DNA from 2 places in the Actinokineospora sp. UTMC 2448 genome. Region 2 is predicted to be linked to the other one. Evidence: riboswitches for the same ligand, from Rfam matches in the RefSeq annotation. Region 2 holds a riboswitch; the other holds the start of a gene.
What was found. Region 2 has a riboswitch for S-adenosylmethionine ahead of Actkin_RS03300 (methionine ABC transporter ATP-binding protein). Riboswitches for the same ligand answer to the same signal wherever they lie in the genome.
Positions count from the first base shown of each region.

Region 1: it holds a riboswitch for S-adenosylmethionine, as region 2 does, so the genes downstream of both, thrC (threonine synthase) here and Actkin_RS03300 (methionine ABC transporter ATP-binding protein) in region 2, are expected to answer to the same signal.

Region 1 covers NZ_CP031087.1:1,485,084-1,492,305, reverse strand. The annotation lists gene Actkin_RS07020 (acyl-CoA thioesterase) at 1-217, shown strand, start outside; gene Actkin_RS07015 (hypothetical protein) at 254-685, shown strand; gene Actkin_RS07010 (fibronectin type III domain-containing protein) at 660-2,456, opposite strand; gene holA (DNA polymerase III subunit delta) at 2,593-3,567, opposite strand; SAM riboswitch class I at 3,707-3,836, shown strand; gene thrC (threonine synthase) at 3,848-5,101, shown strand; gene Actkin_RS06995 (ComEC/Rec2 family competence protein) at 5,440-7,222, opposite strand, start outside.
Region 2 covers NZ_CP031087.1:670,218-677,439, forward strand. The annotation lists gene Actkin_RS03295 (4-(cytidine 5'-diphospho)-2-C-methyl-D-erythritol kinase) at 49-1,014, opposite strand; gene Actkin_RS03300 (methionine ABC transporter ATP-binding protein) at 1,031-2,038, opposite strand; SAM riboswitch class I at 2,217-2,306, opposite strand; gene rsmA (16S rRNA (adenine(1518)-N(6)/adenine(1519)-N(6))-dimethyltransferase RsmA) at 2,423-3,253, opposite strand; gene Actkin_RS03310 (TetR/AcrR family transcriptional regulator) at 3,259-3,858, opposite strand; gene Actkin_RS03315 (acyl-CoA desaturase) at 3,967-4,893, opposite strand; tRNA gene Actkin_RS03320 (tRNA-Gln) at 5,209-5,279, shown strand; gene Actkin_RS03325 (GGDEF domain-containing protein) at 5,323-7,074, shown strand; gene glmU (bifunctional UDP-N-acetylglucosamine diphosphorylase/glucosamine-1-phosphate N-acetyltransferase GlmU) at 7,153-7,222, shown strand, end outside.

The sequences.
Region 1 (7,222 bases), 810 kb from region 2:
CGAGCCGTGGGACCGGGCGGGCGTGCCGCAGGTCCGGGTGGCGACGGCCTACCTGGTGTTCGTCGCCGTCGACGCCGACGGCCAGCCCCGGGCGGTGCCACCGCTGCTGCCGGAGACCGAGGAGGACCACCGGCGGCTGCGGGAGGCCGAGATCCGGCGCAAGCACCGGCTGACCCGCCGCGACGAGATCATGGCCAGCCGGGAGGAACCGCGCTGACCCGGCCCGCCGCCGCGCCTGCGAGGATCCGGTCCCATGGGGATGCTCGGGGGACCGGCCGGTCGGGCGCTCGCGGCGGCCGGGGTGGGCGGCGCGGTGGTCCTGGCCTGGTGGGCCGTGCTGTCGGCCTGGCCGTCAGCGGTGTTCACGCTTGTTGGCGCGGACGACGTCAGCTGCCCGGACGCGCCGGGGTGGGGCTGCGCGATCGGGGCGGCTTTCGTCGGCTTCCTGCTGGGCGTAACGATCGTGCTGGTCAGCGGGATCGGGCTGGCGGCGTGGGGGCTGCGGCTGGTCGGCGTGCTGCCCGCGGCGCCGGTGGCCGCGCTCGGGCCGGTCTTCGCGTTCCTGCTGCTCTGGCTGGGCGGCGAGGTGCTGGGCGACTGGGGTTCCCTGGCCTCCGCGGTGGTGCCGGTGAGCCTGGGGTACGCCCTGGCCGCGCTGATCACGACGCCGCGGGCGAGAGCGTGACGCTCACGGTGTTGCCGGGACCGGCCGCGAAGTGGTTGACGAGGTCGGTGAGCCTGCCGCAGCCGGTGAGCGGCGGCAGGGTGTAGCCGCCGGTCAGGACACTGCCCGCGGCCGGGTCGAACGGGGCGCTCACCGCCAGGTCGACGATCGTGCCGCAGGCCGGGTGCAGGGCGATCGGGAAGCCGAGGACGGTCAGCCCGGGCACGGTCACCCCGACCGACGTCCGGGTTGTGAGCGTTCCGTCGGCGAGACCGCCTGCGCTGGTGGCGGGCATGAAGACGACGTCCGCCTCGACCGGGAGGACGCCCAGGACGGTGAGCCTCGCGGTGGTCGGGTCGAGGGTGACGTCCGCGGTGTAGGTGTCGGCGGCGCCCAGGGTGGCGTCGACGCGTCCGGTCAGGGGGACGGTGGCGCGCGACGCCTTGATGGTCGTCTCGCCGCTGAGGGTGTAGGCGATCTCGGCTTTCCTTGTCCGGGCGGTGATCTGGGCGGGCTCGGACGCGTTGCCCTCGGCGTCGAGGGAGACGACCCGGATGGTGTGGTCGGTGTCCGGCGCCAGGCCGCGGACGACGGCCTCGGCATCCTCCACATCGGACACCTGATCGCCCGTGGACACGCGATAGCCCGCGACTTCCGAACCGGCTGGCGGCTTCCACGCGAGGTGCACACTGTCGTGGGTCGTGGCCACGACGGTCAGGTCGACGGGCGGCCCGACCTCGCCCGGGGTGACCACCTCGGCCAGGAGCGGGTCCTGACCGGGGACGATCCGGCACGTGACGGGCACGGTCTCCGGCGGGTCCGGGCTCGGGTTCACGCTGCGCAGTCGCATGTGGATGGTCGAGTCGGCGAGGACGAGCCGGTTGACGCCCGCGTCGGTGAAGGTCACCGGCGGGTGCCAGCCCGTGCCCTCGACGGTGAACCGACCGCTCTCCGGGATGGCCGTCTCCACGAACCGGATGGCGGCGGTCGTCCGCCGCACTCCTGCCGGGGTCTGGATGTCCACGGCCATGTCCGCCGTGCCGCGGAACCAGCCCGCGCCGACCAGCCGGAACGCCTGGGTCGCCTGCTCGGTGAACTCGACCCGCACGGTGAACGGCAGCGGGCCGACCGGCTCGCCGCGCGGGGCGGTGCCGGGGATCTCGGCCACCACGGTGATCGCGAGCCGCTGGTTGCCGATCAGCGGCAGCGCGCATTCGTGGTCGAGCGTCCGCGTGACCGGGACAGCGGGCGTCGGCGCGCGGACCGTGCCGAGCAGCGTGTCGGCGGGCTCGGCCGAGCAGGCGGAGTCGTACCCCTCGCCGCCCTTGCGGACCCGCAGGACGAGGTCGGCCGAGCGCACGTGGAACCGGATCTCGCCGGGCGCGGTGACGGTGACGGCGGGCAGGCGCACGGAGTCGTGGATCGTGAACCCGCCGCTCTGGGGCACGTCCCGGTCGGCGAGGTCGACCGGGAGGGTGACCACGTGGTCCCCGTCCGGCTTGTCGATCGTCACCTCGAGCCGGGCGGTGCCGCCGATCGTGTCGGGGCGGTGGAATCCCAGGTCCGCCTCGGTGAACCGGACGCCGATGCCCACATAGGTCTCCACGGTGTCGCCGATCGCCGCGTACGCCGGGATGTCGCCGCTGACGATCACCGGCACGGTCCGCTCGCCGATCAGCGGGAAGGCGCAGCGGTGGTTCTGGGTGAGCGAGACGGGTTCCGCGGCCGCTGGACCGATGGCGGCGAACACCATGAGCAAGGCGAGAAGCGCGGCTGTTCCACGGCGATTCATCGGCGCGATCCCCCATCGGAGACGACGTGATCACGCCTATCCGAGCCCACTTCCCGACTGCGGCACAAGGCATCCGGGCGAACTTGTCACCGTCTTCATCCCGCGGCCGCCGCCGATGCGAACGACCGCACAAGCCTCACAGGCCGCGGGCGCGGGCCAGCCGGAGGACGGCGCGCTCCAGCGCGTAGTCGGCGTCCACGGCCGCGCCCTTGACGTCGGCGTTGACCTCCGCAGCGATCTGCATGGCCGTCACCAGGCCCTCGGCGCGCCAGCCGCGCGACTGGGCGACGGCCTTCTTGACCTTCCACGGCGGCATGCCGAGCTGCTGGGCCAGCCGGAACGGGTCGGCGCGCCCGGCGCCTGCGACCCGGGCGATCGTGCGGACGGCGTCGGCCAGCGCGTCGGCGACCAGGACGTGGGCGACGCCCAGCTGCAGGGCCCAGCGCAGCGCCTCCAGCGCGCCCCCGACGTCGCCGGTGACGGCCTTCTCCGCGACGGCGAAGCCGGTGACGTCGGCGCGGCCGCGGTGGTAGCGGCGCACGGCCTCCTCGGTGACCGTCCCGCCGGTGTCGGCGACCAGCTGGGCCGCCGCGGCGGCCAGCTCGCGCAGGTCCGAGCCGACCGAGTCGATCAGGGCGGCGACGGCCGCGCCGTCGACGCGCCCGCCCGCCCCGCGGACCTCCTCGCGGACGAAGGCCTCGCGCTCGGCTGGCTTGGTGATCTTCGCGCACTCGGTGACGACCGCTCCGAGCTTGCGCAATGCGGCGACGAGGTCCTTGCCCGCCTTGCGGCCGCCGCCGTTGTGGGCGACGACGAGGACGATGCCCTCCGCGGGCGCCTTGGCGTAGCTCGCGACGGCGGCGGCGATGTCCTGGGTGATCTCCTGCGCGGCGTCGAGCACCACGACGCGCCCCTCGGCGAACAGCGACGGCGAGACGAGTTCGGCCAGCTCGGGGGGTGTGAGGTCGGCCACCCGCACCCGGGTCAGGTCGGCGGCCGGGTCGGCCAGCCGGGCGGCGTCGAGCGCGGCGCGGACGGCGCGCTCGACCAGCAGTTCCTCCTCGCCCAGCACGAGCTGCAAGGGGGCGGGGGCGGCCGCGGGGGACTTCACACCGGCATCCTGCCATGCCACGCCGACACCGGCGGGTAGCGCAAGGGCTCTCGCATGATGGACATCCTGTTGGTCACCCGGCCCCTGGTTGTCGTAGCGTGTCGGGCGAGGCCCGAACCGGGCCCGTACAACTGAATACCGCTCATCCAGAGGGGCAGAGGGAACGGCCCGAAGAAGCCCCGGCAACCGGCGTGAGTGTCACCTCCATGTGCGAGGGCGGCCACGACCACGGTGCCAATTCCGACCCGCGGACGCGGGAGAGATGAGGAGATACCTCGCGATGACTGCTGTGGACATCACGCCCGCCCTCGACCTCGGTCCCGCGCGCGCCCTCTCGTGCCGCGAGTGCGGTCACCAGATCCCCCTCGCCCCGGAATTCGCCTGTGCTGAGTGTTTCGGCCCCCTCGAGGTGGCCTACGACTTCGGCTCGGTCACCCGGGCCGACATCGAGGCGGGCCCCAAGTCGATCTGGCGCTACCGCCGCCTGCTGCCCGTCCCGCCGGACGTGGAGTCCCACCCCAACACCGACCCCGGCTTCACCCGGCTGGTGAAGGCCGACCGCCTCGCCGCCGCCCTGGGCGTCAAGTCGCTGTGGGTCAAGGACGACACCGGCAACCCGACCCACTCGTTCAAGGACCGGGTCGTCGCCGTCGCCCTCGCCGCGGCCCGCAAGCTCGGCTTCAAGGTGCTCGCCTGCCCGTCCACGGGCAACCTGGCCAACGCCGTGGCCGCCGCGGCCGCCCGCGCGGGCTGGGATTCGGTTGTGCTGATCCCCTCCTCTCTCGAACGCGCCAAGATCCTCACCTCCGCGGTGTACGACGGCTCGCTGATCGCCGTCGACGGCAACTACGACGACGTCAACCGCCTGGCCACCGAGCTCGCCGCGGAGAACGAGGACTGGGCGTTCGTCAACGTCAACGTGCGCCCGTACTACGCGGAGGGCTCGAAGACCCTCGGCTACGAGGTCGCCGAGCAGCTCGGCTGGCGCCTGCCCGGCCAGGTGGTCATCCCGGTCGCCTCCGGCTCCCAGCTCACCAAGGTGGACAAGGCCTTCCGCGAGCTGGCCACCCTCGGCCTGGTCGAGGACACCCCGTACCGCGTCTTCGGCGCGCAGGCCACCGGCTGCTCGCCGGTGTCGGCGGCGTACAAGGCCGACCAGGACGTCGTCGTCCCGGTGAAGCCCAACACCATCGCCCGCTCGCTGGCCATCGGCGCCCCCGCCGACGGCCCCTACGTCCTCGACACCGTCCGCCGCACAGGTGGCGCGGTGGAGGACGTCACGGACGAGGAGGTCGTCGAGGGCATCCGCCTGCTGGCCAGGACCGAGGGCATCTTCGCCGAGACCGCGGGCGGCGTCACCGTCGCCACGGCGAAGAAGCTCATCGAGACCGGCCAGCTCGACCCGGACGCGGACACGGTGCTGCTCATCACCGGGGACGGCCTCAAGACCCTCGACGCGGTCGAGAACCACATCGGCCCCAAGGCCGTCGTCCCCCCGAACACCGCAGCCGTCCGCGCCGCCCTGGACAGCTGAGTCCACACCGGACTCCCAAGACGACCCCCTGGGCCCCGGCTCAGGGCGGCTCTCCGGACACCGCTTCTCAGGGCTGCCCTCTGGGCACCGCTCTGAGGGCGGCCCTGGACACCACCTCTCAGAGCGGCCTCTGAGCACCAGCCCTCTGGACACCGCCCTCGGGGCGGCCCCCTGAACACCGCCTCCCAGGGCGGCTCCTGGCACCAGCCCACCGGCCAGCACCCCGGGCACCGCCTCTCAGGGCGGCTCCTGGCACCAGCCCACCGGCCAGCACCCTGGGCACCAGCCTCAGGGCCGCCCCCGGGCACCAGCCCACGGCGACACCCTGGGCGCCAGCCTCAGGGCGGTCCCCTGGACACCAGGACGGGCCCGGGCAGCACGGCGACGTCTCCCCCGGCGTCGGTGCGCGCGGTGCGCGCGCCGATCCGGGCGAGCGCGGCGAGCGTGCCCGGGTTCGGGTGGCCGTAGCGGTTGCGCGCCCCGACGCTGACCACCGCCAGCCTCGGCCGGACGGCGGCCATGAACGCCGGGTCGCTGAACCGGCTGCCGTGGTGCGGCACCTTCACCACCTCGGCGGCCAGGTCGGCCCCGGACGCCACCAGGTCGGCCTGGGCGGTGAGCTCGATGTCGCCGGTCAGCAGGACCCGGCCAGCGCCCGTGCGGGCGAGCAGGACGAGCGAGGCGTTGTTGATCGCGCTGCCGTCGGCGTCCTCCGTTTCGGCATCCCCTCCTTTCGGGTGTAGTACGTCGATGGTCAGTCCGGGCCAGGCGAGCCTGCGCCCGGCGGTCAGCTCCACCACGGGCGTGCCCTCGGCGGTGTCGCGCACGCGGTCCCACGCCCAGTCGGGCTGTCTGCCTGGCCCGACCACGACCGCGCCGGGCGGCCACCGGTCCAGCACGGCGGGCAGGCCGCCGATGTGGTCGGCGTGCAGGTGGCTGAGCACGACCGCGGCCACCCGCGTGACGTCGAGCCGGTCGAGGCACTCGACGAGCGGTCCGGGCTCGGGCCCGGTGTCGACCACCACGACCGTCCCCGGCTCGGCCGTGGCGAGCACCGCGCCGTCGCCCTGCCCGACGTCGCAGAACACAGCGGCCCACCCATCCGGCGGCCATCCCGGCAACACCACCCGCACCGGGATGACCACCAGCAGCGCGCCGACGAGCCCCAACGCCACCAACGCCCGCGTCCTGGGCAGGCGGACCGCCAAGACGAGCACGCAGGCGGCCGCAGCCGCTGCCAACCCGCCCCACCAGCCGTCCGGCCACGGCACGGCCGCACCCGGCACCGCCGCGGCGTGGTCGGCGACGGCAATCAGCCACTCCGTCTCCGGCCCGGCGACCGCGACCAGGACCTCGGCCGCGCCCGACCACACCGGCGCCACGAGCGCAGCGACCACGCCCAACACCGTCGCGGGCGCGACGACCGGCGCGGCCACCAGGTTGGCCACCACCGCGACCAGGCTCACCTGACCGCTCATCCCCGCCACCACGGGCGCGGTAACCAAGTGCGCGGCCGCCGGGACGGCCAGCGCCTCGGCGATGCCCGGCGGCACCCGCCTCCGCTGCAACGCCACCGCCCACCGCGGCGCGATCAGCACCAAGCCGGTGGTGGCGAGCACGGACAGGACGAACCCGAAGGACACCGCCATCGCGGGGTCGACCGCGACGAGGCCCACCACCGCCACCGCGAGCGCGGGCAGCGTCGACTTCTCCCGGCCGAGCGCCAGCGCCAGCAGCCCGATGACCCCCATGACGGCGGCCCGCAGCACGCTCGGCTCCGGCCCGGCCAACACGACGAACCCGACCATCGCCGCCGCGGCGCCACCCGACGCCGTCCACGGACCCGCCCGCAGGAGGCGGAGCAGGAACAGGGCGAAGAAGCCGACGATCGCGAGATTCGCCCCGCTGACGGCAAGCAGATGCGTCATGCCCGCGGTGTCGAAGTCCGCGCGGACGCCCGGCGGGAGCCCGTCGGTGTCGCCGACGACCAGGGCGGGCAGCAACCCCGCCGCCTCCGGCCCTAGCACCGCCGCCGCCGTCTCCCGCAACCCGGCCCGAAGCCCACCCGCGATGCGCTGCGCGGCGCCGGGTTCGTCCACATCGGAGGGAGGGCCGCGCACG
Region 2 (7,222 bases):
CAACCGCAGTCACCCGACCGGTTACCGGTCCCGGCACGACCCGGATGATCAGGCGTGCACTTCCGGCGGCACCGGCCGGGGCGCGTCCTCGCCGCCGATCACCCGGGCGCCGGGCACCGGGCCGTGGGCCACGCGGACGGTGCGGCAGACGCCCGCGCCCGCCAGCTCGGCGGCCACGCGCAGCGCCGCCTGCTCGTCGGCGCACAGGAACGCGCAGGTGGGGCCGGAGCCGGACACCGTGCCCGCCAGCGCGCCCGCGTTCACCCCGGCGCGCAGCGTGCGGCGCAGGCCGGGCCGCAGGGACACCGCGGCGGCCTGGAGATCGTTCCCCAGCAGCAGGGCCAGCTGCCGGGGGTCGCCGGTCGCCAGCGCCTCCAGCACCGGCTCGACCGCGCCCGCCCGGGGCGGGGCGCCCTCCGCGCGCAGGCGGTCGAGCTCGCCGAACACCTTCGGGGTGGACAGGCCGCGGCGGTCGAAGGCCAGGACCCAGTGGTAGGTGTGCCGGGAGAGCACCGGCACCAGCTGCTCGCCGCGCCCGGTCCCCAACGCCGTCCCGCCGTACAGGGTGAACGGGACGTCGCTGCCGATGCGCGCGGCCAGCCGGGCCAGGTCGTCGCGGGTGACCTCCAGCCGCCAGAGCGCGGACAGGCCCACCAGCGTCGCCGCGGCGTCGGCGCTGCCGCCCGCCATCCCCCCGGCGACCGGGATGCCCTTGCGGATCACCACGCGCACGCGCGGCTCCTCCGGGTCGCGCCCGGAGAACCGCGCCAGCTCCTGCACCGCGCGCCACGCCAGGTTGGACGGGCCGGTCGGCACGGCGTCGGCGTTCTCGCCGACGACCTCCACGCCCGGCTCGTCCGCGACGGCCACGGTGACCTCGTCGGTCAGCGACAGCGCCTGGAAGACCGTCGTCAGGTCGTGGTACCCGTCCGGCCGCACGTCGCCCACCGCGAGGTGCAGGTTCACCTTGGACGGCACGCGAACGGTGACGGGATGCGGTACGACGGCGAGCACCCGACCAGCCTACGGGTCAGGCGGCGATGCCCTCCGGCCCCCGCACCGGACGCTTGACCACGCCGCCGCGCTCGCTGATCCAGGACAGCGTCGATTCCGCCTGCGGGCCGGACACCCCGAGCAGGAAGCGCGCGACCGGGGTTTCACCCACCCGGGTCAGCCCGCCGCCGATCACCGAGACGTCCGTGCCGAAGCGGCCGCTGGCCTCCGGCAGCAGCGCGCCGACCGCGGCGAAGCCGATCAGCACGACCTCGGCCGTGCGGTCGTGCGCGGCGCGCACGGACTCCGGGGTGTCGATCGCGGGCAGCAGCGCGTCGGCGATCGGGCTGCCCGGGTTCTGGATCAGCGACAGCAGCGAGCCGTTCGCCGCGACCCGGCCGCCGTCGAGCAGGGCGACGTCGTCGGCGATGCGCCGGGCGACACCGCCGTCGGAGGTCGTGACCAGCACGGTCGTGCCCAGCTCGCTGCGCGCGCGGTCCAGCACGGCCAGCACGCCAGCGGCGCCGTCGGCGTCGAGGCCCGCGGTCGGGTCGTCGGCCAGCAGCAGGCCGGGGTCGCCGATCAGGGCGCGGGCGATCTCGACCCGGGCGCGCTGGCCGGGGGTCAGGTCGGCGGGGGTGGCGCCCGCCCGCGCGGTCAGGCCGATCAGGTCCAGCAGCCTGCCGACGCGCTCGCGGCGCTGCGGGCCGTCGATGCCCGCCTGCTCCAGCGGCATCGCGATGTTGCCCGCCGCGGTGCGCTGCGGCAGCAGCTCGCCGTGGCCGACCACGCCGATGCGCCGGCGCGCGGCGCGCAGGCGGCGCTGGTCGAGCGCGGCGGTGTTGTAGCCCTCGACGCGGACGACGCCGCTGTCGGGCCGGTCCTGCAGGGAGACGAGCCGGGCGAGCGTCGACTTGCCCGACCCGGCGGCGCCCACGACCCCGGTGATGGCGCCGGGGGCGAGGTCGAGTGTGACGTCGTCGATGGCGACGACCTGGCCGGTGCCGGTCCAGAAGGTCTTGGTGGCGTTCTCAACGGTGATCATGACAGGGCTCCAGGCGCGCCCACGCGCCCCCAGGCGCGCGGGAAGAAGGGGTGTCCGAAGTGGATGAAGGCGACGGGCTACAGCTGGATCAGCTGGATACGCGCATTCGCCGACAGCCGGTCACGGTGCGCCTGCACTCGTCGATGACCCGCCTGCGGGTGAGAATCCCCATGTGGTTCCTCCATCGGTCCTGGCGGTAGCACCTGCCCGCGGTGGGTGGTTGCTGCGGCGTCACAGAGCCAGGTCTCTCGGCCGCTCCTGATGGATAGCTGACCCGAGTACACCCGATCGCCTGGTCGCCGCGCAACCCGCTTATGGCAGGTTCGGCCGTACCGTTCGCAACGTCACACTCTCGGAGTGCGGACCAGGACCCCGAACGGTCTACTACCGGCGGGTATGCGCGTGTTGAGCAATCCGCACGAAGTCGCCGACGGCCAGTTGCTCACCGCGCGCCCCGGGATCGACACCGGCGGCGACCAACGCCGCCTCGGCCCCGGCCGCCGACCCGGCCCAGCCCGCCAGCGCCGCCCGCAGCGTCTTGCGCCGCTGCGCGAAGGCCGCGTCGATCACCGCGAACACCGCGTCGCGGTCGGCGTCCGGCTGCTCGCGCCGCTCCAGCAGCACCAGCGCCGAGTCGACGTTGGGCACCGGCCAGAACACCGCCCTCGGCACGGTCGCCACCCGCCGGGCCGAGGCGTACCAGGCGATCTTCACGCTCGGCACCCCGTACACCCGCCCGCCCGGCCCGGCCGCCATCCGGTCGGCCACCTCGGCCTGCACCATGACGAGGACCCGCCGCAGCGTCGGCACGACGGCCAGCAGGTGCAGCACCACCGGGACGGCGACGTTGTACGGCAGGTTCGCCACCAAAGCCGTGGGCGCCAACGGAAGCGTGGACACCTTCATGGCGTCGTCGCACACCACGGTCAGCCGGTCGGCCAACTCCGGCGCGCGGTCCTCGACGGTCGCGGGCAGCCGCGCCGCCAGCACCGGGTCGATCTCCACCGCGACGACGGCGGCGCACGCGGGCAGCAGGGCCAGCGTCAGCGACCCGAGGCCCGGCCCGACCTCCAGCACGACGTCGTCGGGGGCGAGGTCGGCGGTGGCCACGATCCGCCGCACGGTGTTCGGGTCGTGGACGAAGTTCTGCCCCAGCTTCTTGGTCGGCCGCACGCCCAGCGACTCGGCCAGCGCCCGGATCTCCACCGGCCCCAGCAGGCTCACGACTTCTCCCGCAGTCCAGGCTTGCCCTCCAGGTTGGACAGCCCGTTCCAGGACAGGTTGACCAGGTGCGCGGTCACCTCGTCCTTCTTCGGCTTGCGCGCCTCCAGCCACCACTGGCCGGTCAGCGCCACCATGCCCACGAGCGCCTGCGAGTAGAGCGCGGCGAGCTTCGCGTCGTAGCCGCGCTTGCTGAACTGCACCCCGAGGATGTGCTCGACCTGGCTGGCGATGTCGTTCAACAGGCTGGAGAACGTCCCGGTGGACGTGGCCACCGGCGAGTCGCGGACGAGGATCCGGAAGCCGTCGGTGGAGCCCTCGATGTAGTCGAGCAGCGCCCTGGCCGCCCGCTCCAGCAGCAGCCGGGGGTGCGCGTCCTCCGACAGCGCCCGCGTCATGCCCGCCAGCAGCGACTGCATCTCCCGGTCCACCACGACGGCGTAGATCCCCTCTTTGCCGCCGAAGTGCTCGTACACGACGGGCTTGCTGACGTTGGCCCGGTGCGCGATCTCCTCGACCGACGCCGCCTCGAAGCCCTTCTCGGCGAACAGGGCGCGGGCCACGTCCAGCAGCTGCTCCCGACGTTCCCTGCCGCTCATGCGCACGCGAGCCACCGCGGACACCTCCGTTCCGGCGCCCGCGGCGCTGCGTCGCCGCCTCCCCGCCACCCGGGGGAGCCTAGTGCTCTCCCGGGTGGCGGGCCGCCGCTACTTCGCCGAGATCTTCTCCAGCCGCTGCGGGGTGGGCCAGCGCACGTCGGTGGCCCAGCCGAACTTCTCGAACAGCCAGATGAGCCGCGCCGAGGTGTCGATCTGGCCCTTGAGCACGCCGTGCCGGGCGCAGGTGGGGTCGGCGTGGTGCAGGTTGTGCCAGGACTCGCCGAAGCTCAGGATCGCCAGCGGCCAGAAGTTGGCGGCCTTGTCGCGGCTGGCGAAGGGCCGCTCGCCGATCATGTGGCAGATCGAGTTCGTCGACCAGGTGACGTGGTGCAGGATCGCGACGCGGACCAGGCCCGCCCAGAAGAACGCGGTGAACGCGCCCCACCACGACCAGGTCAGCAGGCCGCCGATGAGCGCGGGCAGGATCAGCGTCAGGCCGGTGAGCAGCGGGAACAGCTTGTTGATCCGGACGATGTCGCGGTCGGCCAGCAGGTCGGGCGCGAAGCGCTGCTTGTTGGTCACGCTGTGCTCGAACAGCCAGCCCATGTGGGCGTGCCAGAAGCCCTTGGCCAGGGCCACCGGCGAGGTGCCGAACAGCCAGGGCGAGTGCGGGTCGCCGTCGCGGTCGGAGAAGGCGTGGTGGCGGCGGTGGTCGGCCACCCAGGTGATGGGCGGGCTCTGCACGGCCATGCTGCCCATGACGGCCAGGACGATCTTCAGCGGCCGGTTGGCCTTGAACGAGCCGTGCGTGAACAGCCGGTGGTAGCCGACGGTGACGCCGAGTCCGGAGAAGTAGAAGAAGAACACCGCCAAGGCGACGTCCAGCCAGGTGAGGCCCCAGCCCCAGGCCAGTGGCACCGCCGCGATCAACGCCGCGAACGGCAGCAGGACGAACACGTACACCCCGATGCGGGTGGCCAGGTTCCGCTGCCCCTCGATCAACGGCTTCGGCCCCGCGCTGACGGTTGCTGTCATGGGTTCCCTCTCTTGCCGATCCACCTGCTAAGGGCAGGCTCACCTACGCCTCCGTAACCTTCGTTAGCGTAAGCGGAACGCCCTTTGCCCGACATATGGCATTCGGTGGTACCCGCCACCCGGACGACGCCAACCTCGCGGCCCGTCGGGACGCTCCGCGATCACCCGAACCGCCTGCGTGCACAGGGCCCACGATCATGTGACGCCGATAACACCCGATCGGACGCGAGAGTAGGCCAATCGCCCGGGTACTGGTGCTCCCCGATGGCGAACCATGCCACGATGGGGCCCGCGTACGAGCCCCGGTTCGTTCGATCCGCCGTGGTGTAATGGCAGCACCTTGGATTTTGGTTCCAATGGTTCAGGTTCGAATCCTGGCGGCGGAGCACGTTCAACCCCACCGACTCGCCAAGGGGTGCAGCGACGCACGTGGACGCCGAGCAGCGGGACGACGCAGACCTGCCCGCGTTGGAGGAGCGCTCCGACGCCTGGCTGGTGGGCCGTGCCCGGGAGCTGCTCGCGATCATCCAGACCTCCCCGGCCGCCGAGCGCCGCAGGCACACCGCCGAGGTCGACCGCCTGCTCGCCGAGGCCCAGCACCGGGGCGAGCCTCGCATGGTCGCGCAGCTGCTGCGCTCCGCCGTCGCGGTCCGGGTGGTCAACGCCGAGTTGGCCGACTCAGCCGAGCCGCTGCTCGACGAGATGCTCGCCCACACCCGCCGCCACGGCCTGGTCGTGCTGCAGGCCGACGCGCACGCGCTGCGCGGGCGCAGGCTGCTCATCGCCGGGGCCGAGGACGCCGCGCTCACCGAGGCCGCGGTCGCGCTGGCCATGCTGGACGAGGACATCACCCCCGACGTCATGCTCGGCGGCCGCACCTGGGACATGATCATGGCCTCGACGCTGCTGGACATCGGCAGCGTGCTCACCCAGCTGGGCGTCTACGAGGTCGCCGACCAGGTGATGACCCGCGCGCACAAGTGCATCCGCGCCTCCGCGGGCCCGCACCTGATCTCGGTCCACCTCATCAACCGCTGCCGCCTGCTCATCGGCTGGGGCCTGCGGCTGGAGCGCATCGGCGAGGACGAGCGCGCCGCCGAGCGGTTCGCCACCGCGGCCGCGATCGCCGTCGCCGTCGAGGCCCCGTTCCGCGAGTCGCTGTTCCCGCGCGACCCGAGCAGGCCCGCCGCCGACCAGAACCCGATCATCGGCTCGGCGCTGGCCCTGGCCCACCCCTCGGGCGTGCACGTCGAGCGGCTGACTGAGCTGATGGACTCCGTGCGCTACCCGCGCGAGCTGGTCATCGTGGCCATCGCGCTGGCCAGGTGCCTGGAGTACGAGGGCCACGAGGAGCGCGCCCTGGCCATCCTCGACGACGCCCGCTCGGCGATGTACCACGACGCCTCCGAGCCGACCCTGCGGCTGTGCCTGATCCGCGAGTACGCGCGCCTGTCCGGCCCGGACGGCGGCGAGCGCACGACCAGCGCCCTGGAGCACTACGCCTCCGAGCTGGAGGCCCAGCTCTGGGAGATGCGCGAGTCCCGGATCGCGACGCTGAACACCCGCCGCGAGCACGAGCGGCTGTCCCGCATGCACGGCGCGATCGCCCGGCAGGCCCTGCAGGACCCGCTGACCGGGCTGCCCAACCGCCGCGCGCTCGACGAGCGGCTGGAGGCGCTGGCGGGCAGCCCGAGCAACCACCCGCTGGCCATCGCCCTGGTCGACCTCGACGGGTTCAAGGGCGTCAACGACCGGCTGTCCCACGCCGAGGGCGACGACGTCCTGCGCGTGGTCGCGGCCACGATGCGCGACGCGCTGCGCGGCAGCGACATGGTCGCCCGCTACGGCGGCGACGAGTTCATCGTGCTGCTGCCCGGGGCGCCGCTGTCGGCGGCCGAGGCCGCGCTGCGCCGCGCGCTGACCGCCGTCGCCGAGCTGCCCCAGGAGCTGTCACACGGTGTGACGCTGTCCATAGGGGTGGTGGCGCTGCGCCCGCAGGAGACCGCGGTGCGCGCCCTCGCGCGCGCTGATGCCGCGATGTACCAGGCGAAGCGGCGCGGCGGCAACGACATCGTGGCCATCGTGGCCGGTGAGCCGGAGAGCGTCGTCGGGGACGCCGCGGGTGACACCGCGGGTGAACCGGCGGACGACCGGGCGTGGGCGCTGCCGGAGACCACGTAGGATCGTGTCCCGGCCGGAGTCGCGCCGGAGAACCGCTGACCCCGCGCCGTAGCCCCGCTCACGACGCTAGGGAGTGCGATGTCCGCAACCGCCCCGCTGACCGCTGTGGTGCTCGCCGCGGGGGAGGGCACAAGGATGCGCTCGGCGA